4 regions of the Cytobacillus sp. EB106-05-05-XG126 genome follow, and region 4 is predicted to be linked to each of the others. Evidence: riboswitches for the same ligand, from Rfam matches in the RefSeq annotation. Region 4 holds a riboswitch; each other region holds the start of a gene.
The links. Region 4 has a riboswitch for thiamine pyrophosphate ahead of AC3WTL_RS09155 (ABC transporter substrate-binding protein). Riboswitches for the same ligand answer to the same signal wherever they lie in the genome.

Region 1 (5,707 bases), on a different contig from region 4:
ATCCTGGAGCGAAAATCAACGGACAACATTGATAGGCGAAAAAACTATTTTTACGAAAAGAGCCTTAAGTTAACATGGTTATTCCCGATTTTTTGTGAAATCCCTGCTAATTTGCAGAGAAAAGGCTCCAAAATTGTTACATAGTTTCTTAAAATCTAAAAAAGTGATATTATTTTCAATAAATTCAAAAAAAGGCGGGCTGGATGATGGCAAAAGTAGAGAATATTAGTTTCGCAGAAAACTTTCCTATTTCATTTAAGGAACTGGAAGAAGAAGCAGAGAAAGTAATGGGAGCAGGTGGATTTGGCTATGTTCAATCAGGAGCCGGCGGGGAAGAAACGCTGAAAAAGAATATCGAATCCTTTGCAAAATACTCAATAGTACCGAGGATGCTGAGAGATGTTTCAGTGCCTGATATAAGTGTGAAATTATGTGGAAAAACATATCCTTACCCGGTTTTCCTGGCACCAATTGGGATGCAGCGGCTTGAACATAATGAGGGAGAGCTGGCGTCTGCACGGGCAGCAGCTTCGTTTGGAGTTCCTTTTATCCAGAGCACAGTATCCAGTTATTCCATTGAAGAAATCGCAAAGGCAACAGGCTCGAGTCCAAAATGGTTCCAATTATATTGGTCCAATTATGAAGAAGCATCTTTCAGTATGGTTCGCCGTGCGGAAGAAGCGGGGTATGAGGCAATTGTGTTAACGGTTGATACGGTGATGATGGGATGGAGGGAAGCCGATTTAAGAAACAATTTTTCCCCGTTAAAGCTTGGCTATGGTAAAGCAAACTATGAAAGCGATCCCTTCTTTATGGCTTCTCTCCAGGACGGTGATGTCGTACAGGGAATCCTTGATAATATTCATCATCCAACATTAAGCTGGGAACATATTGCCAGATTAAAAGAGAAAACCAGCCTGCCCATTTTATTAAAGGGCATTCTCCACCCTGAGGATGCCAGGCTGGCCGTTGAAAGAGGGATAGACGGTATCATTGTCTCCAACCATGGCGGCAGACAGCTTGATGGAGTGATTGCGGCGATTGATGCGCTTGAACCGATTGCGAAGGAAGTTAAAGGAAGGATTCCAGTATTGTTTGACAGCGGCATTCGCCGAGGCTCAGATGTGGTTAAAGCTCTGGCACTGGGAGCTGACGCCGTTTGTCTGGGGCGGCCGTATGTGTACGGCTTGGCCATTGGCGGGCAGGAAGGAGTTGAAAAAGTGCTTGCCAACTTTATAGAAGAAACAAAAGTGTCTCTGTCTCTTGCGGGGGTGGGGAATTTAAAGGATATTGCTGGTCTGCGGTTAATTCGATAAAACCTTCTTAAAAAAATTCTGGGTTGTTGACAGTTGAGACTGTGTTTAATAGTATACCTATAGGGGTACATTATTAATATGCCATTACTAAAGGAGATGCAGTTATGTTCGATTACACAGCTGAAACCGAAAAATCAATTGAAGAAGCGATATCCTCACTGGAAGGAAGTCTGAAGGACGAAAAGTTCGGAGTTCTATGGCAGTTTAATGTTCAGGAGAAGCTGCAGGAAAAAGGCTTGGAATATAACGAGGCATTCCATGTGTTAGAGGTATGTAATCCGAATGAAGCACATCGCGTTTTAACACAGAATAAAATGGCCGGCTACTTCCTGCCTTGTAAAATTGTCGTCTATGAAGACAAGGGCAAAACGAAAATTGGGATGCCTAAGCCGACAAGTATGATTGAGCTAATCAATGACGAATCTGTTCAAAGCTTCGCAGCAGAAATTGAAGAGCGCTTAATCCAGTGCATCAAGAGAAGTATATAAGTTAAAAGTTTGATGACAGTGCCGGAATAATTTGTTAAGCTTGAAATAGCTTATCAAATTAAATATCTATGTAACTACTAGGGGTGCCCCGAATGTGCGGGCTGAGAGGAAAGCGCTTATAGCTTTCCGACTCTTATGGACCTGATCTGGTTAATGCCAGCGGAGGGAAGTAGGATTTGACAATATGTCGATTCATATACTTAAACCAAGCCGGGTCCTTTGTGGGGATCTGGCTTTTTTGTATACATACTTCTCATCGAGATAAGCAATCAGGCTGCCCTTTTAGAAAGGAGGTTTAGATGAACAGAACCCGATTGTTGACTACGATGGCACTATTTACGGCGATTGGGACACTGGGATCCCATTTGCTCTGGTTTCCGGCAGGTATAGCCAAGGCCTATCCGGTTCAGCATGCGGTAAATGTATTGGCCGCGGTGACTCTTGGACCACTGCCGGCAGCAGCCATTGCTTTTATGATTGCTTTGCTGCGTAATATGCTTGGATTCGGGACGCTGCTTGCGTTTCCAGGCGGCATGATCGGTGCGTTTTTGGCTGGTGTCCTTTATTTGAAATTCGGCCGGAAAATATGGGCTGCCGCTGGCGAGGTTTTGGGCACCGGTATAATCGGAGCATTGTTTGCTGTTCCGTATGCAAAATTTCTCATGGGCAGTGAAGCTGGTGCATTCTTCTTTGTGCCGCCGTTTCTGGTCAGCAGCATTGCCGGTGCGGCGATAGGCTTGTTGGTGTTAGCGAAGGTTAAAGAGAAGAATTTGGTTCAGAATATGTGATGATTTTGGGCTGGAGAAGTAAGATTGGTTAGCAGAGTAAGGGAGAGCAGCATAGCAATCTGACTTTATGAGCGATTTTCAAGAGTTATGGGCGAAATCCAAAATGTATGAGCGAAAAACGTCAAGTTAGACAATCGATAAAAAAACAATTAAAAATGTTAGAAAACTGCTAGGGGCGCTACGGCTGAGATAAGGAGCTTTTCCTTGGTCCCTTGGAACCTGATCTGGATAATGCCAGCGCAGGGAAGCAGTGAGGACCTCATTATATATCCTCATGCTTTTTCCCCGGCAGCTTCTGTATTTAATTAAGGAGGCTATTTTTTATGACTTTTTCAGAAATTCTGCGCAAGGAAAATGAAGATTTGTTTCAGCTGATATTTGAACATCCATTTGTTCAGGGGATCGGGAGAGGGGATGTGCCGAAAGAGGCGCTTGCTCATTACATTAAAGCGGACTTTGAGTATTTGAATGCGTTCATGCATATTTACGGAATTGCGATTTCAAAGTCAGCTGAACGTAAGGATATTGCATACTTTAACCAGCAAATAGAATTTGTATTGAACAGCGAAGTACACCCCCACCATAATTTTTGCCAGCAGATTGGGGTGGATTACGAAGCATTGCAGGGATATCCGCTTCCGCCGACAGCCGATCATTATGTAAAGCATATGATGTATCATGCCCATACAGGCGGCATGGGTGAAATACTCGCTGCATTATTGCCTTGCCCATGGACTTATTGGGAAATTGGGCTTGAGCTCATGAAGCAATATGAGCCAGATGAGAACCATCCGTTTTATCCGTGGATTTCTTTTTATGCAAACCTTAGAGTCGAAGCTGTGACCATGAATATGAGAAACCGTTTGGATGAACTTGCTGAAGCGGCATCACCGGAAGAAAGGCAGCGAATGAAGGATGCTTTCCGAAAAAGCTGCCAGCTGGAGCTTGGTTTCTGGGAGATGGCTTATACCTGCGAAGAGTGGCCGGCGGGCAATCCGGCAGCAGTCAGATAGAAAAGCGTAAGCGACTCGCTCACCCTCGACACCTCGATGTGCAGGCTGCTTGCGCTAGAGAGTTATCGAAGTTCAAAATTTTATACTTTCTTATTTAATAAGAAAAACGCCTGCATCTGCTTTATGGCAGTGCAGGCGTTTTTTCAAAATCCCATCTGTAGTGAGCGGTAATGGGAGTCTTAAAAGAAGATAGTTTTACTTCTGCTGCAAATGGGGTGGAGTTATGTATTACGTATGGAATGCCATCTTTAGTCCGTTTGTCAGATATGAAAGCCACATGGTCGAATTTAGGAGAAAGGAAAACCACAATATCACCCGGCTGCCATTGCTGAAGGTTCTTAACATCTCCTGGAATCAGTTCTGTTGTTAATGACTTTGCGAACCGGCTAAAAAAGATATTCTGGTTTGGTACCCTTCTGAAATCAATGTTCGGATCAGGCTTGCCATGGACTCTTGAATACAAGTCCGTATTTTCGGCGATATCCTGATCAATAAGATCCTTTATGGTTACATCAGCCTCCTGGAAACCTCTCCAAATCACGTCTGTACAGACACCCTCGCCATCGGGCGGATAGCCTCCCGCATAGTAGGCACTTTTATATGGCGTGCGCTGTTCCACTTCTTTTCTGGCTGTCTGGACCATATCAAGCGGATCAGCAATGCCGTTTTGATTTGAATCGGCCTGTGAGTAATCAGAGGGCACCTCCAGTTTCTTTGCAAAAGGATTTCCGAAATGAATGCCGATGGAATCCAGAATGATTCCACCCCGAAAAAAAAGAATGAAAAATAACAGTACTCCAATTATTGAAGTAAATACCTTTTTAACCATAAGTACACCTCACCTATTTTACTGAATAGACGGTATTATTTCCCAATAAGTTACATGAAGGTATGATAAGATTGTTATAACCATTCATAAGAGAGGGGATATAATGGTTCATAAAATAGGGGTATCAGGAAGCGTCATTTTGTCAGACAGCAAGCTGTTTCATAAACTTTTTAAACGTCATTTGCCGCATATTGAGATAGGGGAATTTCAAGATGAGGAATCCTTTCAATGCTTTATTAAATTGCTGGGCAAAACAAACAAAAGCTTTGGTCTTCATTCGCCTCTTTTCCGGGGACAAAGCAAATACGATCTTCTGGAAAAGGTCAGTATGAATCCAGAGGAAGCCTGGATCCAGTTTGAGGCGGAAGTGGAAAGGATGTCCCGGCTTGGTGCTGAATACATATTGGTGCACTTTCCTTATTTTAAAAAGGAAGCAAGTGGGAATCCGGCAGAGATTATTGAGGAGGGACTCAAGAAACTCAGTGCTCTTCAGAAAAAATATGAGATTATGATCGTGTGTGAACCAAAATTAGGATTCAGGCAATCGCCGGCAGGAATCGATTATCTTGACAGTTTTCCAGTAGAGACATGGAAGAAATATGGCCTCAGCCTCTGTATTGATATCGGGGATTATATATTAGCCACGGACGACAAGGCCATAAATTATGCAGGAAAATGGGCTGAGTTTGTGAGAGTTGTTCATTTACATAATGTTGAATACCAGGACGATAAATATATCTGGGTCCCTGTGCATCCATCTCATGAGAATGATGGCCGTCATCATAAAATAAAGAAACTGATGGATTTTCTGGCAAAGGAATGTGAGGATGTGTTTTTTGTCATGGAATATACACCACACACGAACCCTTCGGAAAAAATGGCAGAAGAAGGAATTCAGTGGGCAAGAGAAGTCATTGAGGCCGGGTCTGTCAGGTAGGGGAGCAGGCCTCCCCACATTCCTTCTGCGTAAATTTATATAGGGAGTATGGGAAATTGCCTTGTTTGTATGCTAGTATATATGTGAAATTAATCACAATATAAGGGGAGGGAGTTTATTTCAATGCTGGGATTAAAAATAAAAACGGCCCTGCAGGCTTCCATTCTTTTTACCTTTGGATTTTGGCTTCTCTTTTTCTTTTCAGAAGGGGAACTGTTTTCTTTTTTCCTGATCGTGGTTTTTTTGTACTGTTTATTCGGAAATGTTATATACGGCATTCCGGTTTCATTGCTTTCAGAGTTTCTAACCAGAAATTTGGCAGTATGGCGATTCCCG
Region 2 (5,707 bases), on a different contig from region 4:
CATGTTTGTTTTTCTTGAAATCCAGATAATAGCCGATCTCATGGTAAAGCATTAATTTTACCAGGTTCTCATTTGTCTCTTTTATTTTAAAATTGATTTTGGCTATGTAGCCGTTCACCTTCAGGTAGTTAAATTTTATTGTATTCGTTGAGACATTGTAGCTCATAGGCGAAGCGAGTGTATTGCTGAACTCATAATTTATATTGAGGCGTTGTTCGTTCAATGTATGTAAAATGATTTTTTCAATATCCCAGATATACAGCACTTTCCTTATCACAGTCCTTTCATTTTTTCTTGCCTTGATTATACAAGTCTATCAGTGACGGTAACAGTGTTTTTCGCTACTTTGGGTCCATTTGGGCAGAAACTGTACATTATGAAAAAATGAGACTGAGGCAAAAGAAGGAGAAAAACAGGTAATGGAAAAATCTGAAACTTCGCTGTTGCTTGATTCGTAGGTATGGTATTGACCAATCCTGATGAGGTGAAAAAATTGGAAAATAAAAAAGCAACAGTTGTTACTGTTTCAATGATGAAGCTGCAGATTTATTTATTCTTTACAACGATGGCGCTTATATTTGGGGTACTCTTTTTACATGCTGTGTTTTATGGCGGTGGGGAAATGTCTTTTGACCTCACAGGTATGCTATTATTTTTAGCTGGCATGGTCGCTATCGTTATTTTGCATGAAGCCATTCATTTGGCGGGTTTTCACTATATTGGCGGTGTTCCCTGGAAGGAAATGACCTGGGGAGTCAATTTGAAAATGGGTGTGGCTTATGCTCATGCCAAACAGCCAGTAACAGTTCAGCAAATGAAAAAGGTTTTAATGCTGCCATTCATTCCGACTGGCTTATTGCCGCTTATTCTGGGGGTTGTGTTTAATATGCCTGGATTATCGGTCCTGGGAGCGATATTGACAGTTGGCTGCATGGGAGATCTTGTTTTGTATCAAAAGCTATTAAAATTTCCTAATGAGGCTCTTGTCATTGACCATCCGACTAAACCGCAATTTACGGTTTATGAATAGCGGTTATACTAGCTTTTATATTTGCTGTCCCATCTAATAAATAGCTGCGTGAAATAGAAAGCAACGAGGGCCGCCAATGCTGATATAAGTAGGTTTCTCATGGAATCCAGTCCATAGAGCCGGATCCCGATTAATTTAGAAGCAGTGGTGCACAATCTCCAGTTTTCATAAACAATGGCTGTCTTATGAAAAAATGGAAAAAAGATACCGAACAGCATGAGGAAATAAATATATTTTTTCATTATCCTATTCCTTTCATTTGATCCTACTGGAAAGATATGAGTCAGATCCCCTTATTAGTATCAAATAGACAAGAAAAAAGGACAGTCATGGCTGTCCTTTTTAGTCTATTCTCTTTATGCGTCCATCAATTGCAGAACTAAACGGCTGAGGGAGCTGCTGTATATATTTCTCCAGTGCATCAATATCCATTGGTCCGGTCACTCTGCTTATACCACTTTTGAATACAGTAAAATTATCTCCGCCATCTGCGAGATAGGTATTAACGGTAACTGAATATTTCTTATCCGGATCAAGCCTTGTTCCGTTGGGCAAATAGATTTCCTGTATTTTACTGCCGGCAGGCTGTCTGTCATCCCAGCTGTAAGTGAAGCCCGAGATCTGAAGGATTCGGGTAGTATCAGGCTGCCATTGCTGATTGAGAATATCACGGATTTGGCTTCCTGTCAGGTTCATTTTAACCAATTGATTGCTGAATGGAAGGACGACATATAAGTTGCCCCATGTAACACGGCCTGCGTCAATGTCTGCCCGGATACCCCCTGGATTGATGAAAGCGAAATCTGTGTTCATCACTGCCCGCTCGGAATCGGCAATAAGATTGCCCAGGGCGGACTCGCCGCTTCTGTTTCGTGCAGCTGTGATGGGAAAGGAAGCAGTGCCAATATATCTGTTCACAGCGGGTTCTACTTTCATTTCGTAGTGTTCGATCATCCTGGTTATGTCGCTGGCAGGCTGGGTATTCTCTTGAAAAACATTTACAATTTCTGCGTGCTTACGGACAATATCCTTTGTCCGGGGATCTATTTCGATATCCACATCTGAAAAGGCAGTGCCATATGAATAGGCCTGCACGAGGAGCTTTCCATCCACCACACTGTTCAGATAAGCATGACTGTGGCCTCCGAACATAATATCAACTTCGTCATCTGCTTGATGGGCCAATTCTATTAGCTGGCCCGCGGCTAGTTCTCCATTTGGTTTTGATTTGCCGGGAACATGGGCCAGTACCACAATGGCTCTTACTCCTTGCTTTTTAAGTTCCCGGGTATACGTATTGATTACTTCCGCTTCATCAGTGAAGGTAAGACCCTTCACACTATTTGGTGCGGATAAGCTTGGTGTTTGTTTCATGATCACACCGATAAACCCTATTGGGACCCCGCTGACATTTAAAATCTTATAGGGAGGAAGGATGGGCTTGCCAGAATTCTGACTGATAACATTGGCTGCAATCCATGGAAAGCGTGAGCCGGGATAACTCTTTGCAGCTGAAGGGCTACCGCCATTTAGTAAGCGAAGCAGCTGATCCAAACCCCGGTCAAATTCATGGTTGCCGATGGTGCCAATGTCAAACCCCATCTTATTCAAAAATTCAATGGTCGGTTCATCCTTCAGGAGGGCGGATACAGGAGGACTTGCTCCTATCATGTCTCCAGTATGAAGCAGGATGGTATTTTCATTTTCTGCGGCACGCTGGCGCAAATACGCAGCGAGATAATCTGCACGTCCTGCTGGTCTGCCGTTAATCTGACGGGTCACATTCAACTGGCCATGGAAATCATTGATTCCCAGCAGCTGGACTCTCTTGTATGGTCCTTCTGAGCGATCTTCAATATGGCCATGATAATCCTCAGAGAGGCCTTGCCGATCCCATTGATCTTTTTCTCCCAGAGGCATTCCCAGAAAGCTAAATAATATAAGGGAGATAAGTACTTTCATCAATCAACCTCCTGTAATTGTGGCAGGGATAGTATTTGCAGATATTGGGGATTTAATCGTAAGGGGGCTTTTGGGTGGCAAGTAAATGAAAAAATCCTGCTAACCTGCACTTGTTTATCCAATTTGATAAAGGGTAAGTTCATATTAAGAAACATAATACTGCCAAAGGAGATGACAACATATGAAATATAAGAAGCTTTTGCTTTCAGTCCCATTGGGTGCAGGATTATTGTTGGCAGGGTGCGGAACAGATGAACAGGAGCCGCCGCCGGAAACGGAAGATGTGGAATTGGAAGATAATCAAATGGAAGAAAACAATAATGAAGATAGTGAAATGCAGGATCCAGGCACATCAGAGGAGTCGGATATGGAGGAACCCGGCATGAATGAAGAATCTCCACAGGATGAAGAAAACATGGATGAAAGTGATATGGATATGAACGATGGGGGTTCTGAAGAGAACTAATTGATGATACACATCTAAATACATGTAGAAAAACGTCTGCTAATGGCAGGCGTTTTTCTATGTTTTTTCAAAAAATTTGAATGTCTAAGCCGTGGAGTATTCAGCTGCAGGAATACAAGTGATCTAGCGGGAAAAAGCGGAAGTTTTTTCATACACATCATAGAAATCCCTTTTATTTGTTTTCAGAATTATGTATACTAAAATGGAATTGAATAGCAATAACTAGGGGTGCCCAATAGCTTGGGCTGAGAAAGAAACGCGCTAAAGTTTCTTGACTCTTTGGACCTGATCTGGATTATACCAGCGTGGGGAAGTTAGAATGTGCAAAAGTTACTTTGTGCAAAGACATCTGCGGTTAAGCCGGTCCATCTTTATGTGGACCGGCTTTTTTACATATATGGCACTTCCTTGGTTCCAGGTCTCGTCCTTACATTTTTAAAAAGGGAGAGATGGCAATGACTGCAAGTTCTTTAAATCATGAGAGTATTTCTATTATGTCGAGCTTTACTGGCAGCAAAAAAGTATATGTGAAGGGATCCAGGACTGATATAAAGGTTCCGGTGCGAGAGATAGAATTAAGCCCCACTGCCGGAACGTTTGGTGAAGAAGTCAATGAGCCGGTTCGTGTATACGATACGAGCGGACCATATACGGATCCTCATTATACGGCAGATCTAAAGAAAGGGCTTCCCGCCCTGAGAAGCCGGTGGATTCAGGAACGAGCGGATGTAGAAGAATATGATGGGCGGAAAGTAAAGCCCGAGGACAATGGCTACCTCAATGAAGGTGATCCGCGTGCCAATCATAAAGTCTTTCCTGGCTTATCCCGCAAGCCATTGAGAGCGATAAAAGGGAAGAATGTCACCCAGCTTCACTATGCAAAAAAGGGAATCATTACTCCAGAGATGGAGTTTATAGCCATTCGGGAAAATATGGAACCTGAATTTGTACGGTCTGAAGTAGCGAGGGGCCGGGCAATCATTCCTTCCAATATCAATCATCCTGAGACAGAGCCAATGATCATCGGAAGGAATTTTCATGTGAAAATTAATGCGAACATTGGAAACTCGGCTGTTTCATCCTCAATTGAAGAAGAGGTAGAGAAAATGACATGGGCCACACGCTGGGGCGCCGATACGATTATGGATCTTTCAACTGGAAAAAATATTCACACAACACGTGAATGGATTATCAGAAATTCTGCTGTTCCTGTAGGGACGGTTCCGATTTATCAGGCTTTGGAAAAGGTGAATGGAATTGCTGAGGACCTCACGTGGGAAGTATATAGGGATACCTTAATCGAACAGGCAGAGCAGGGTGTTGATTATTTTACAATTCATGCAGGTGTCCTTTTACGTTATGTACCGCTTACTGCCAAAAGGCTGACCGGAATTGTGTCCAGAGGCGGATCCATTATGGCCCAATGGTGCCTGCATCATCATAAAGAGAACTTTTTATATACACACTTTGAAGAAATCTGCGAGATCATGAAAGCTTATGATGTGGCCTTCTCCTTAGGGGATGGACTGCGGCCGGGATCGATTGCAGATGCAAATGACGAGGCTCAATTTGCGGAGCTTGAAACACTTGGGGAACTGACGAAAGTTGCCTGGGAACATGATGTTCAGGTAATGGTCGAGGGTCCTGGCCATGTTCCAATGCATTTAATCAAAGAGAATATGGATAAACAATTGGAAATCTGTAAAGAAGCACCATTCTACACACTCGGGCCGCTTACGACTGATATAGCTCCGGGATATGACCATATTACCTCTGCAATCGGGGCTGCTATGATAGGCTGGTATGGGACGGCAATGCTTTGCTATGTTACCCCTAAAGAACATTTGGGGTTGCCAAATAGAGACGATGTGCGCGAGGGTGTCATCACATATAAAATTGCCGCGCATGCTGCAGATCTGGCAAAGGGACATCCTGGAGCGCAAAAAAGGGATGATGCCCTGTCAAAAGCCCGTTTTGAATTTCGCTGGAGAGATCAATTCAATCTTTCTCTGGATCCTGAGCGCGCTTTGGAATTCCATGATGAAACATTGCCGGCTGAAGGGGCAAAAACAGCTCATTTTTGTTCCATGTGCGGGCCAAAATTTTGCAGTATGAGAATTTCTCAGGATATCCGGAATTATGCAAAAGAGCATCAGCTTGAAACCGACGAAGCGATACAGAAGGGACTGGAAGAAAAAGCTGAGGAATTTAGTAAGGCCGGAGGAAACATTTATCAGTAGTCTTTTTAT
Region 3 (5,707 bases), 230 kb from region 4:
TAGAAAATATAATAAATCTGCCGGTGTTTCATCTCACTGACGGCAGTTGCAGAGTCTATATTATTCATGTTGACAAACTCCTTTTAGTGTACAGAAATGGGGAAACAAGGTCAATATCAGGGAAGAGAATCCCATTGGATCGCTTTATTTAATTCCCTCTCTTTTTCACTTTCTCTTTATCCCATGCCTGAATCAAAAAGAGAGCCAATCTGCCTGACTGGACTCTCTTTCATTCATTTTATTTTAGCAGATTCATTTTCTTCAGGAAATCGATCGGATGCTGTTTGCGGAAATGTTCTTTAACCATGTAGCTTACGCCGCTCTGGTCATTGGATCGTGTCAGCCAGTCTGCTGCTTTTTTAACTTCTGCCGGGGCATTGCCCATCGCCACACCCAGACCGGCGGCTTCAATCATTTCCAGATCATCTTCAGAATCTCCTATGACGACCATTTGATTTCTGGAAATTCCAAGGTGTTCACATAAATAGAGCAAACCATTCAGCTTTGAAACTCCGGAAGGAACAATGTCCATCCTCAGATCATTCAGTTTAATGACTTCCACATTTTCAAACATGCCCCAAATGGCTGTCTTAGCATCCTCAAGGTCTTCTTTATCTTCAAAGTACACTTCAATTTTTGGCGGTGTGACCGGCTCATCTAATATGGTGTCACTTAATGAATCCACAAACTGCTGGGAATAAAAAATGGGATCGCCGGTTGTAAAAACAGTTTTAGCAAGCATGTTGGTATTGAGCTTCGTTTTGTTGGCAAGGGAATATTTTTCGTGCACCAGCCTGATTTGACAGGTAAAGCCTTCAAGCAGGCGCACGATTTCAAACGTTTCATCTTCCTGAATCCTTTTTACAAAAATCGGCTTTTCCTGAGAAGCTGCAATATATGCCCCCCTGTGTGTGACCAGCAAAGAATTGATTTTCAATGCTTTAGCCACTTTTTTCGCGGATGGAAAGCTTCTGGACGTAACAAGTGTTACATAGATCCCTTTTTGCTGCACATATTCAATCGCTTCTTTTGTTGATTTATGAAGTCTTCCATTTGATTGGAGTAATGTTCCGTCTATGTTTAAAGCAAGCATTCTGTATATCATCCAATTTGCCCCCTATTCTCGGTGTAAAATTGTCCTATTACACTTTTATGAAGAGAAGGACTGGAATAGAACATGACATGGACAATGCAGAAATTTTTTATAGCTTATCTGTGTTAGTGAAGGCGTTTATCTGTTTTCATAGATCAATTGATTTGAAGAATTATTAATTAGTCATTTACAATTTGGATGCTCCGTATTAAGATGGAGTCAATAAAAACTGCATATCTTATTTTGCACTAGGGGAGCTTTTTGGCTGAGAAGAACAATCCGTTCTGACTCTTATCACCCGATCTGGATAATACCAGCGTGGGGAAGTGCAGGTGAACGGCTATCATTTCTAGTGTATTGATATCATTCAACTGCATTTCCTTATGGGAATGCAGTTTTTTATTTTCATTAGGCTCTTTTCGAGTAAATTGTTGTTTTTCGCCTATTAATGTTGTCCGTTGATTTCCGCTCCAGGCTGCTCGCTTTCCGCGGGGCGGGCGGTGAGCCTCCTCGACGCTGCGCGTCTGCGGGGTCTCACCTGTCCCGCTACTCCCGCAGGAGTCTCGCACCTTCCGCTACAATCAACTCAGTAAATCATATACAAAAAGCAACAAACCTTGCGAAAATAGCCTTTCATTAAAACTAAACTAGGAGGATGGAAAAATGCAGGAAAATTTTCTATGCGGAACAAGCGAGATTACAGGGTGCAGGTTTTCAATTTATCCAATGACTGACAGGTTTGTGGATGTTATATTATCTGCTCTAAAAGAAGTGAATACAAGCAAGGTATGGATGGAAACAGATGATGTGAGCACTTGTGTGAGAGGCAGGTGCATTCATGTTTTTGATGTGGTCAAAGCTATTTATCTTGAAACAGTTAAGCATGGTGACCATGTAGTATTTAATGGCACTTTTTCCAATGGATGCCCTGGGGATACTGCGGGCGATGCTTATCTTGCTGAAAATGAGGAACGGGCGAATGAAGAATCAGCAGCAGGAATCAGCCAGGAAGTCGCTGTCCAGTTTGCCCTTTATCCGATGGGGATTCCTGATTACATGAACGTCATTATGAACCAGGTCGAGCTCGCAAAGAATCGGGAAACTTTTACTAAAGGAGTGCATTATGCTTCAAGACTGGATGGAGATGCACACGCTGTTTTTAAAACACTGGAGGATGCTTTTGAAAACTGCAAGAAAAGCGATTCTACACATATTGTTATGACAGTGAATATGTCTGCCAACAGTCCATCCAAAAAGGAGACTGAGTAATATGCTTGAAAAGTGGAAGCTTCGAGAAGTCATAGTCCTGTCTGTACTCGCTGTCGTGTTTGCAGTTGTATATCTGGTATTCCTGCAATTTGGCAACGTGCTATATGGAATGTTCGGCTTAATTGGATATGATCTTATTTTTGGCATTTGGTTTATTGTTTCAATTATCGCAGCTTACATAATCAGAAAACCCGGAGCAGCCTTTTTATCGGAAACCATCGCTGCAGCCATTGAAGTCATGATCGGCAACGCAGTTGGTCCCCGCCTGATACTGTCAGGGATGATTCAGGGGATTGGAGCAGAAGCTGTTTTTGCGGCCACGAAATGGAATAATTACCGGCCATGGGTTTTAATTGCTGCCGGAATGGGCTCATCTGTTACTAGTTTTATTTGGGGCTATTTCATTTCCGGCTATGCTGCCCTCTCACCCGGTTATGTTACGGCTATGTTTTTTGTGAGGCTGATCAGCGGTGCTTTATTAGCTGGATTGCTAGGCAAATGGCTAAGCGAAAGCCTTGCGAAAACAGGGGCATTAAACAGCTTTCCTATTGGAAAAGAGCTAAAAAGGGGAAAACCGGAAAATGGAATTACAGCATAATAGGCACATATTAAAAACTGAACAGCTTTCCTTCAGGTATGAAGATGTGAAAAAACCTATTTTAAAAGATGTGCAATTCAGCCTTTATCCAGGGGAAGCAGTTCTATTGCTGGGCCCAAGCGGCTCGGGAAAAAGCACACTTGCTTTCTGCTTAAATAAATTATATCCGGAGGCCGTTGATGGCAAATTGGACGGGACCATTTCATTCAAGGGAAAGATGCTGGAGGAGTTCGGCCCTGGCGAAATTAATCAGCACATTGGCATTGTGTTTCAAGACCCCGAAAGCCAATTTTGCATGACCACAGTCGAGGATGAGCTGGCATTTGGGCTTGAGAATATGAAAACACCTCCTGAAGAAATAGAGAGTAAGATTGATGAAGCATTGGAGCTTGTTCATCTTTTGCCGTATAAACATTCCTTGATCCACACCCTTTCCGGGGGCCAAAAGCAAAAGCTTGCACTGGCATGTGTTTTATCATTAAAACCGGATATCCTGATTTTGGACGAACCGACAGCAAATCTGGACCCGGCTTCAAGCTATGAACTTACACGCATAATCAAAGAGCTTAAACAGAACCAGGCATTTTCCCTGCTAATAATTGAGCACAGGCTGGATGATTGGATTGATTTGACCGACCGGTGCTTGGTCCTAAACAAGGAAGGTGAAATTTTATTTAATGGAAGCACGGCAGAATGCTTTAATCAATATGCAGAAGAACTACTGCATGAGGGCATCTGGCTGCCAAGCGCGGTTAGAGCCGGCCTATTAGGAAAAAAAGAAGGTATTTACAAAGGGGAAAAGCTCCCGTTGTCTGATCGGGAATTAATCGCCGGATTAGCAAATCCCTTTTGTGCACTTCAGATTTTAGACAACCGGAAGAAAAAACACCAAGCTCATGAAGAGCAGATTATCCTATCAGCAGAGAATCTAACGTTTAATAAAGCTGGTAAGGACTTGCTAAGAAATATTAGTTTTTCTGTAAAAAAAGGCGAATTTGTGGCAATTGCCGGTTCAAATGGGTCAGGAAAAACAACACTTTCCAGACTGCTGGCTGGACTATATCCTCCTTCAAAGGGCAATATACTATTTTATGACAGCTCCCTTTCCCAATGGAAGGAGAAGGAGTTAAGACAGAAATTAGCTTACGTTTTTCAAAATCCCGAGCATCAATTTATTGCAGACTCTGTCTATGATGAAATAGCCTTCAGCCTAAAAATACAACAAATTCCTGATGCCGATATTCAAAAAACAGTTCAGGCTGCTCTGCTTCAAGTGGACTTGCTCCAATGTGCTGACTTGCATCCTTTTTCCTTAAGCCAGGGACAAAAGCGGCGGCTTAGTGTCGCATCGATGCTTGTGAATGATCAGGAGCTGCTCCTCCTTGATGAGCCAACATTTGGACAGGATGCCAGGACGTCCGGGGAGCTTATGAAGCTATTGGAAACAAAGATCCAAAGTGGAGGTTCCGTGGTGATGATCACGCATGACATGGAAATCCTCCATTCCTATGCGGACAAAGTGATTGTTCTTTCAGAAGGAGAGAAGATTTACGATGGTTTGCCAGATGCATTATGGAAGAAAGATGAGATTATGAAGATTGCTTCCCTAAAGGTTCCTTACCTAGAAAAACTCAGGAACGATATCGGGTCCATTACAAGGGGGAAAAAGGTTGTTCTTACATGAATTTAACCCAAGCATTAAAGCATTCACTGTCATAGTCTGTGTGTTAATTCTATCGGTTTTCTTTGATCCGGTTACACCTTTTCTGACCTTAGTGATGACTGCAGCAGCCACCTTTATTTTTGGAAGAGTTTCATTCAAAAGATGGATACTGCTTTTCACGCCATTTATCTTTATGGCTGCAATATATATTTGGTCAGCTCTGATTTTTTCTAAAACGATTGAAGGAGAAACCATCCTTTGGTCATGGGGGATATTCACATTGACTGAGGAGAGCTTTCTGCGTGCCCTCTCCCTTGGAATGAGAGTTTTAAGCTTTACCTCTCTGTCTCTTCTTTTCATTTTAACCACAAAGCCGACAGAGTTTCTGCTCAGTTTAATGCAGCAATGCCGGCTCTCTCCAAAGCTTGCATATGGAATCATGGCAGGCTATCGGTTCCTGCCATTAATGAAAGAAGAATTTGAGATTATCCGAAGCGCCCACCGGATCAGGGGAGTACCCAAAGCGCGAAAACTCTCGGAAAAAATGGCTGAGCTTAAGAGGTATGCAGTTCCTCTCCTTGCCGGAGCGATCCGTAAAGCTGAAAGGACAGCGATGGCTATGGAATCAAAAGGGTTTACCGGAGATAAAAACCGGGATTTTTATCATAAAATCTCTGTTTCCTGGAAAGATTGGGCATATTTTACCTTCTTTATAGGAGCAGTACTTGGCAGTGCCTATATTTCATGGCTATTCGGGTTTCTGCAGCTTTACAATGGCGAACTTTAGCAGACAATTCTTGATTTCCGTGCGGATAGAATCTTTTTATGTGCGGTAGGAGCAATTTTATGTGCGCGTTTAGCTCCATTTTATATGCTCAAAGATGATTTGGAGACATACCAGCAAATTTCTTGTGTTTAAAAATACCATAAAGTACCATAAATAACTATGAATAAATCTTATTTACTCTCCTAAAGCTATAATTGTAACAATCAAGAAAACTACACCAAGGAGATGATTTACATGGCAAGAAACAGCAATTCTAATCAGCTTTTAGTATCAGGAGTCAGTCAGGCAATTGATCAA
Region 4 (5,707 bases):
GAACGGCACTACAAGTGCAATTCCCATTCCAATAAAGAAAGCACCCCAGTTTTCCGCAAAGATGGAGAAGAATGCCGGCAAGCCGCCTACTCCAATTGACGGTGCCTTAACTCCATTAATAGTGATGAATATGCCTGCTGCAGCTGATCCAATAATCGCTGCAAAGAACGGATACTTAAAGCGAAGATTAACCCCAAACATCGCCGGCTCCGTTACACCCAGCCACGCTGAAATGGAAGAAGTGAGCGCAAGCCCTTTCAGCTTTTCGTTCCCTTTGCTTAACAGCATCATGGCAAAAGCGGCTGAACCCTGTGCAATATTGGATAGTGCCACCATCGGCCACAAAAACGTGCCGCCAATGCTGCCGATTAGCTGAAGATCGACTGCCAGGAATGTATGATGCATGCCAGTGATAACAAGAGGTGCATATAATCCTCCGTAAATCAAACCTCCAAGGGCCGGAACAGCATCAAAGATTCCGACAACTCCATTTGTAATCCAGCTGCCGATCGTGAATGTAATTGGTCCGATGGCAATAAAAGAAAGAAATCCAGTAATAAGCAAAGCGATTGGCGCGACAGTCAGAAGCTGAAACGCATCAGGAATTCTTTTTCGCAGAAATACTTCTATCTTGGCCAATACATATGAAGCAAATAATACAGGCAACACCTGGCCCTGGTAACCTACTTTTTCAATTTCAAAACCAAATAAATTCCACTTCGGAACTTCCTCTGCTGCACCATAGCCCCATGCATTTAAAAGATCTGGGTGCACCAGCATCAAACCAAGTACCATACCAAGTAGCGGACTGCCGCCAAACCGGTTTACAGCACTCCATCCAATCAGGCCTGGAAGAAATACGAAAGCAGTATTGGCAATCAGGTTAATGATGCTCGCCAGATCAGCCCAGTTTGTATAAACTTCAACAAACGACTTATCATCGAAGAAAATATCCGGCGCTGTCATAATGTTGTTGATTCCCATCAGCAAACCAGCTGTTACGATAGCCGGAAGGATTGGAATAAAAATATCAGCCAGTGTTTTAATTCCACGCTGCAGGGGATTTAAGTTTTCGGCAGCTGCACTTTTGGTTTCTTCTTTTGACGATTCGCCAATACCGGATGCATCTGTCATTTCTTTATATACTTTATCAACGAGTCCTTGTCCAATTACAACCTGGAATTGTCCATTGGTGGAAAATGAACCTTTTACAATATCAATATCTTCGAGCTTTTCTTTATTGACTTTTCCTTCATCTTTTAATGCAAAACGCAGCCTTGTTACGCAATGAGTGGCCGCAGCGATATTATCCCTTCCCCCGATAGCTTCTACGATTTGCTCTGCTGACTCTTTATTTGTGGCCATTCTACACTCTCCTCCTGTTACCGTTTTCATATTAAAGAAAAAAACAGTTATAAGGTTCTTATTATCGTTCTCGATTTTTATAAATCTATCCATTACACACAAACTAACTTGTATATACATGAACTGTTTACGCTTTCATTCTATCTTGTATATACATGTTAGTCAACTATTTTTTCTTTTCCTTTTTTTCTATACCCATTCACTCGGTTCGAAGCCAAAAAGTAGAAAAACCGGCTTCGAAGACTAATCGTCTGCAAAGCCGGTTTCTAAACCAGTAGGCTATTTTCTTTTATCATCATCATCTTTAGTGAGATCACGGGTAGATTTCTTAAATTCTTTTAAGGTCTCCCCGAATGCTCTCCCTATTTCAGGAAGTTTTTTAGGACCAAAAATAATAAGAGCAAGAACCAGGATGAGAATTAAGCCTGGAATACCGATGTTTGATAACATGCTGAACACTCCTTATATATCATATCGCTTGAAACAGCAGTAATCATGTTCATTGTCCATTATAGGGGATTGGCTCAAAAAATCATAGTTTTTATAATTTCTCATTCTCCCGCTGCATTAAGGCACGATCAAGTTCTTCGAGAACTTCACCAATTTTGCGCTCATGGATCACTTCATCAGCATAAAAGTCAAAATCAGTGGGTTCCATATTAATAATCACCAGTTTTGCTCCGTTTTGTTTTGCTATCAGCGGAAACTGATTGGCTGGTGTCACAGTCAGGGATGATCCGAGAACAATAAATAGTTCTGCCTTTTCTGATTCTTCCGCTGCAAAATCTAAAGCCTGCTCAGGCAGCATCTCCCCAAACAGAACTATTGAAGGACGAAGCAGCCCCCCGCAATTACATTGAACGTGTCCATGCAAATATCCCTCGCTTGGGAACTCTTTTTTGCATTCCTGGCAATGGAGTGTCTGCAGATTCCCATGAAGCTCTGATACATTTTCACTCCCTGCCAGCCGATGAAATCCATCCACATTCTGGGTGATAATACTCTTTAAAATGCCTCTCTTTTCCCAATCAGCAAGAATATAGTGGCCTTTATGAGGGCTGCACTCCTTGAGCCCGATTACCCGGTGCCGATAAAATTCTATAAACTCCCTCACATTTTCATTCAATGCTTCAGTACTGGCAATTTTCCCAGGGTCTTTCCCGTTCCATAAGCCATCATTGGCTGACCTGAAATCAGGCAGACCGCTTTCAGTTGACATACCTGCTCCAGATAGTATTACTGTATAATTTGATTCCTTCAGCCATTTCTCAAGCATAAATACCAGCTCCCACTAAAATATTTTCACAGGTTTGAAGGCTATTTCCATTTTTTTCTCCTGGTTAAATGTTTATGTCATGTCAGGTATGCGGTAAATAATAGATTATAACTGTTTTTACGAATTATCAATATAGGAGTGATGGCTATGCCTGAAATAGAAACGAAAGATTATAAGGACGGCTATAAAAAATTTTCTTCCAGGGCACAACGCTATGCGGATGATCCCGAAAAAACAAAAGGCCTGCTAAAAAAAGCTACACTTAAAGCTGAGAAAAACAAATCTTCGTTAAGTGATATATGGGAAAAGTTTCAGCTGCTGATCGATTTAGTTAAGGCATGGTCAAAAGGCGATTACCGGCATATCTCCAAAAAATCAATTATCTTTATTATTGCATCCATCCTATACTTTGTCTCTCCTATCGACCTGGTTCCAGACTTTTTGATCGGAATGGGTATCCTTGATGATGCAGCAGTACTTGGTTTTGCCGTCAGCCAGATTACAGGTGAAATTGAGAAATTCAAAACCTGGAAAGAGAGCCGGACTATTGAAATGAAATAACGTTCAAAATGATGTCCATTTTGATATTGTCTGCTATAATAAATAATGGAAAGTATTCATGCCTGTTAAAATTAAATAGCAAGAAATGTAGGGGAACCGGTGTGCCGGTTGAGACTTCATCCTTAAGATGCTGACCCTTTGAACCTGATCTGGCTAATACCGGCGTAGGGAACATATTCTTAAACATAATAAAATGTTTTTTTATATGCGTCCCGGTATTATGCCGGGGCGTTTTTTATTTTTCAGGGCAGACTAATATCAACTTTCCTTATTACATAAAGGTTTTTAGGAGGATTACTTATGAAAAAGTGGATTGCAGTTATCTGTACACTGCTGCTTCTTTCAGGCTGTGCCGGTAATGGAACGGATAATCAGACTGGAGGCAAAGATGCAGACAGCAAAGAAGGTTTGAAAAAAGTTACTGTTGTATTGGATTGGACACCCAATACCAATCATACCGGCTTATATGCCGCAAAGGAAAAAGGCTATTTTAAAGAAGAAGGGCTCGATGTCGAAATTATCATGCCAGGTGAAGCAGGTGCAGATCAATTGACTGCATCAGGCAAGGCAGATTTCGGTGTCAGCTATCAGGAAAGCATTACGGAAGCCCGTGTACAGGGTGTGCCTCTGGTTTCAATAGCAGCTGTTATTCAGCACAATACTTCCGGCTTTGCATCCCCTGCTGAAAAAAACATTGAATCGCCGAAAGATTTTGAAGGGAAAACTTATGGCGGCTGGGGAGCTCCTGTAGAAAAATCGGTAATAGACTCCCTAATGAAGAAGGAAAACGCCAATGTTGATAAGGTCTCAATCGTTAACATGGGGGATGCGGATTTTTTTACCGCTGTTAAAAGAGATATAGACTTCGCATGGATTTATTACGGATGGACAGGTGTAGAAGCTGAGCTTCGGGGGGAAAAGATTAATATGGTCTACCTCACAGACTACTCAGAAAAACTGGATTACTATACGCCTGTTCTGGCAACGAGTGAAAAAATGATTGAAGATGATCCGGAAACTGTTAAAGCATTTGTAAATGCTGCATCCAAAGGATATGAATTTGCAATCGACCAGCCTGAGGAAGCAGCTGATATCTTGTTAAAGAATGCTCCCGACCTGGACAGCGAATTGGTCAAAAAGAGCCAGGAGTGGCTATCACCGCGCTATCAGGATGATGCTGCCAGATGGGGAGAACAAAAGCTTGAGGTCTGGGAAAACTATGCAGACTGGATGCATGAAAATGGTCTTTTAGATAAAGAATTAGATGCCGGCAAAGCATTTACAAATGACTTCCTGCCGGAATAAGGAGAGTTATTAAATGGCAAACGCACTTGTAAGCATTCAAATCATACCAAAAACAAAAGATGGGGAAAATGTTATACCATACGTTGATGAAGCAATCAGTATCATTCAGCAATCCGGTGTTAAGTACGAAGTGCATCCCCTTGAAACAACGATGGAAGGCGATTTAGAACACTTATTGAAAATCATTGCTGACATGAACAGAAAAATGATTGAAAAAGGCAGCAGCAACGTAATCTCACAGGTTAAGATTCTCTATCAGCCCGCTGGAATTGAAATGAGTGATTTAACGGAGAAGTACCGTCCATGATCAATGTATTCAGAAAAGGGTGGAGGCCGGCTGCGGTTCTCCTCCTTTTATTCATTCTCTGGGAGATGGCGGTAAATCTGGCAGAAGTCCCTGCTTGGCTCCTGCCTCCCCCGACAGATATCATTCAGGAGGCAGTTTTGGGCTGGGAGGGCTTCCGCCCGCATCTTCAATCGACAGTCCTGCTTTCACTATGTGGATTTGCCATTGGCACTGCCATCGGATTGCTTACAGCTGTTATATTGCACTTATTGCCTTTTATAAGAGAGTCTGTTTACCCGCTTCTCATCCTTTCACAGAATGTGCCAATAATTGTTCTGGCTCCTTTACTGGTTGTATGGTTTGGATTTGGCATACTTCCAAAACTTATTGTCATTACGCTGGTATGCTTCTTCCCCATTACTGTTGCAGCATTGGATGGTTTTCGGCAAACTCCAGGAGATCTCAGGCATTATATGCTGATGGCTGGAGCCGGCAGAGGACAGCTGTTTTGGAAGCTGGAGCTTCCCCATTCCCTTCCATCTTTATTTTCCGGGCTAAAGATCTCTGCGACCTATAGTGTGATGGGTGCTGTAATATCTGAATGGCTCGGAGCCAAAGCCGGAATAGGGGTTTATATGACTCTAGCGTCTTCTTCCTTTCGGACAGACCGTGTTTTTGTAGCCATACTTGCGATTATGCTGTTAAGTTTGCTGCTTTTTGGAGGTATATTACTTTCAGAACGTTTGCTTATTAAATGGAAGTCCAGGGAGAGTGGGAGGAAATGATACAATTATCGGTTAATTCTCTAACGAAAAATTTTGATTCAAATCAGGTTTTAAGCAATTTGAGTTTTCAAGTAAATGAAGGGGAGTTTGTTTCGATTTTAGGGCCATCAGGCAGCGGAAAGAGCACTA

Region 1: another riboswitch for thiamine pyrophosphate. It lies ahead of thiW (energy coupling factor transporter S component ThiW); the one in region 4 lies ahead of AC3WTL_RS09155 (ABC transporter substrate-binding protein).
Region 2: another riboswitch for thiamine pyrophosphate. It lies ahead of thiC (phosphomethylpyrimidine synthase ThiC); the one in region 4 lies ahead of AC3WTL_RS09155 (ABC transporter substrate-binding protein).
Region 3: another riboswitch for thiamine pyrophosphate. It lies ahead of AC3WTL_RS10285 (Ykof family thiamine-binding protein); the one in region 4 lies ahead of AC3WTL_RS09155 (ABC transporter substrate-binding protein).

The regions. Positions count from the first base shown of each region.
Region 1 is NZ_JBYTDU010000009.1:48,405-54,111, forward strand. Features, by position in the region: gene AC3WTL_RS19695 (alpha-hydroxy-acid oxidizing protein) at 207-1,316, shown strand; gene AC3WTL_RS19700 (DUF302 domain-containing protein) at 1,421-1,804, shown strand; TPP riboswitch at 1,874-1,989, shown strand; gene thiW (energy coupling factor transporter S component ThiW) at 2,104-2,592, shown strand; TPP riboswitch at 2,754-2,855, shown strand; gene tenA (thiaminase II) at 2,916-3,605, shown strand; gene AC3WTL_RS19715 (DUF1287 domain-containing protein) at 3,727-4,434, opposite strand; gene AC3WTL_RS19720 (TIM barrel protein) at 4,538-5,371, shown strand; gene AC3WTL_RS19725 (DUF6843 domain-containing protein) at 5,495-5,707, shown strand, end outside.
Region 2 is NZ_JBYTDU010000006.1:147,473-153,179, reverse strand. Features, by position in the region: gene AC3WTL_RS18080 (hypothetical protein) at 1-265, opposite strand, end outside; gene AC3WTL_RS18075 (DUF3267 domain-containing protein) at 494-1,030, shown strand; gene AC3WTL_RS18070 (hypothetical protein) at 1,039-1,272, opposite strand; gene AC3WTL_RS18065 (bifunctional metallophosphatase/5'-nucleotidase) at 1,373-2,992, opposite strand; gene AC3WTL_RS18060 (hypothetical protein) at 3,174-3,458, shown strand; TPP riboswitch at 3,673-3,787, shown strand; gene thiC (phosphomethylpyrimidine synthase ThiC) at 3,914-5,698, shown strand.
Region 3 is NZ_JBYTDU010000001.1:2,075,710-2,081,416, forward strand. Features, by position in the region: gene AC3WTL_RS10280 (Cof-type HAD-IIB family hydrolase) at 239-1,105, opposite strand; TPP riboswitch at 1,334-1,435, shown strand; gene AC3WTL_RS10285 (Ykof family thiamine-binding protein) at 1,757-2,362, shown strand; gene AC3WTL_RS10290 (ECF transporter S component) at 2,364-2,960, shown strand; gene AC3WTL_RS10295 (ABC transporter ATP-binding protein) at 2,944-4,644, shown strand; gene AC3WTL_RS10300 (energy-coupling factor transporter transmembrane component T family protein) at 4,631-5,410, shown strand; gene AC3WTL_RS10305 (alpha/beta-type small acid-soluble spore protein) at 5,645-5,707, shown strand, end outside.
Region 4 is NZ_JBYTDU010000001.1:1,845,826-1,851,532, forward strand. Features, by position in the region: gene treP (PTS system trehalose-specific EIIBC component) at 1-1,365, opposite strand, end outside; gene tatA (twin-arginine translocase TatA/TatE family subunit) at 1,645-1,815, opposite strand; gene AC3WTL_RS09145 (NAD-dependent deacylase) at 1,907-2,641, opposite strand; gene AC3WTL_RS09150 (YkvA family protein) at 2,789-3,202, shown strand; TPP riboswitch at 3,282-3,390, shown strand; gene AC3WTL_RS09155 (ABC transporter substrate-binding protein) at 3,503-4,507, shown strand; gene AC3WTL_RS09160 (thiamine-binding protein) at 4,521-4,814, shown strand; gene AC3WTL_RS09165 (ABC transporter permease) at 4,811-5,578, shown strand; gene AC3WTL_RS09170 (ABC transporter ATP-binding protein) at 5,575-5,707, shown strand, end outside.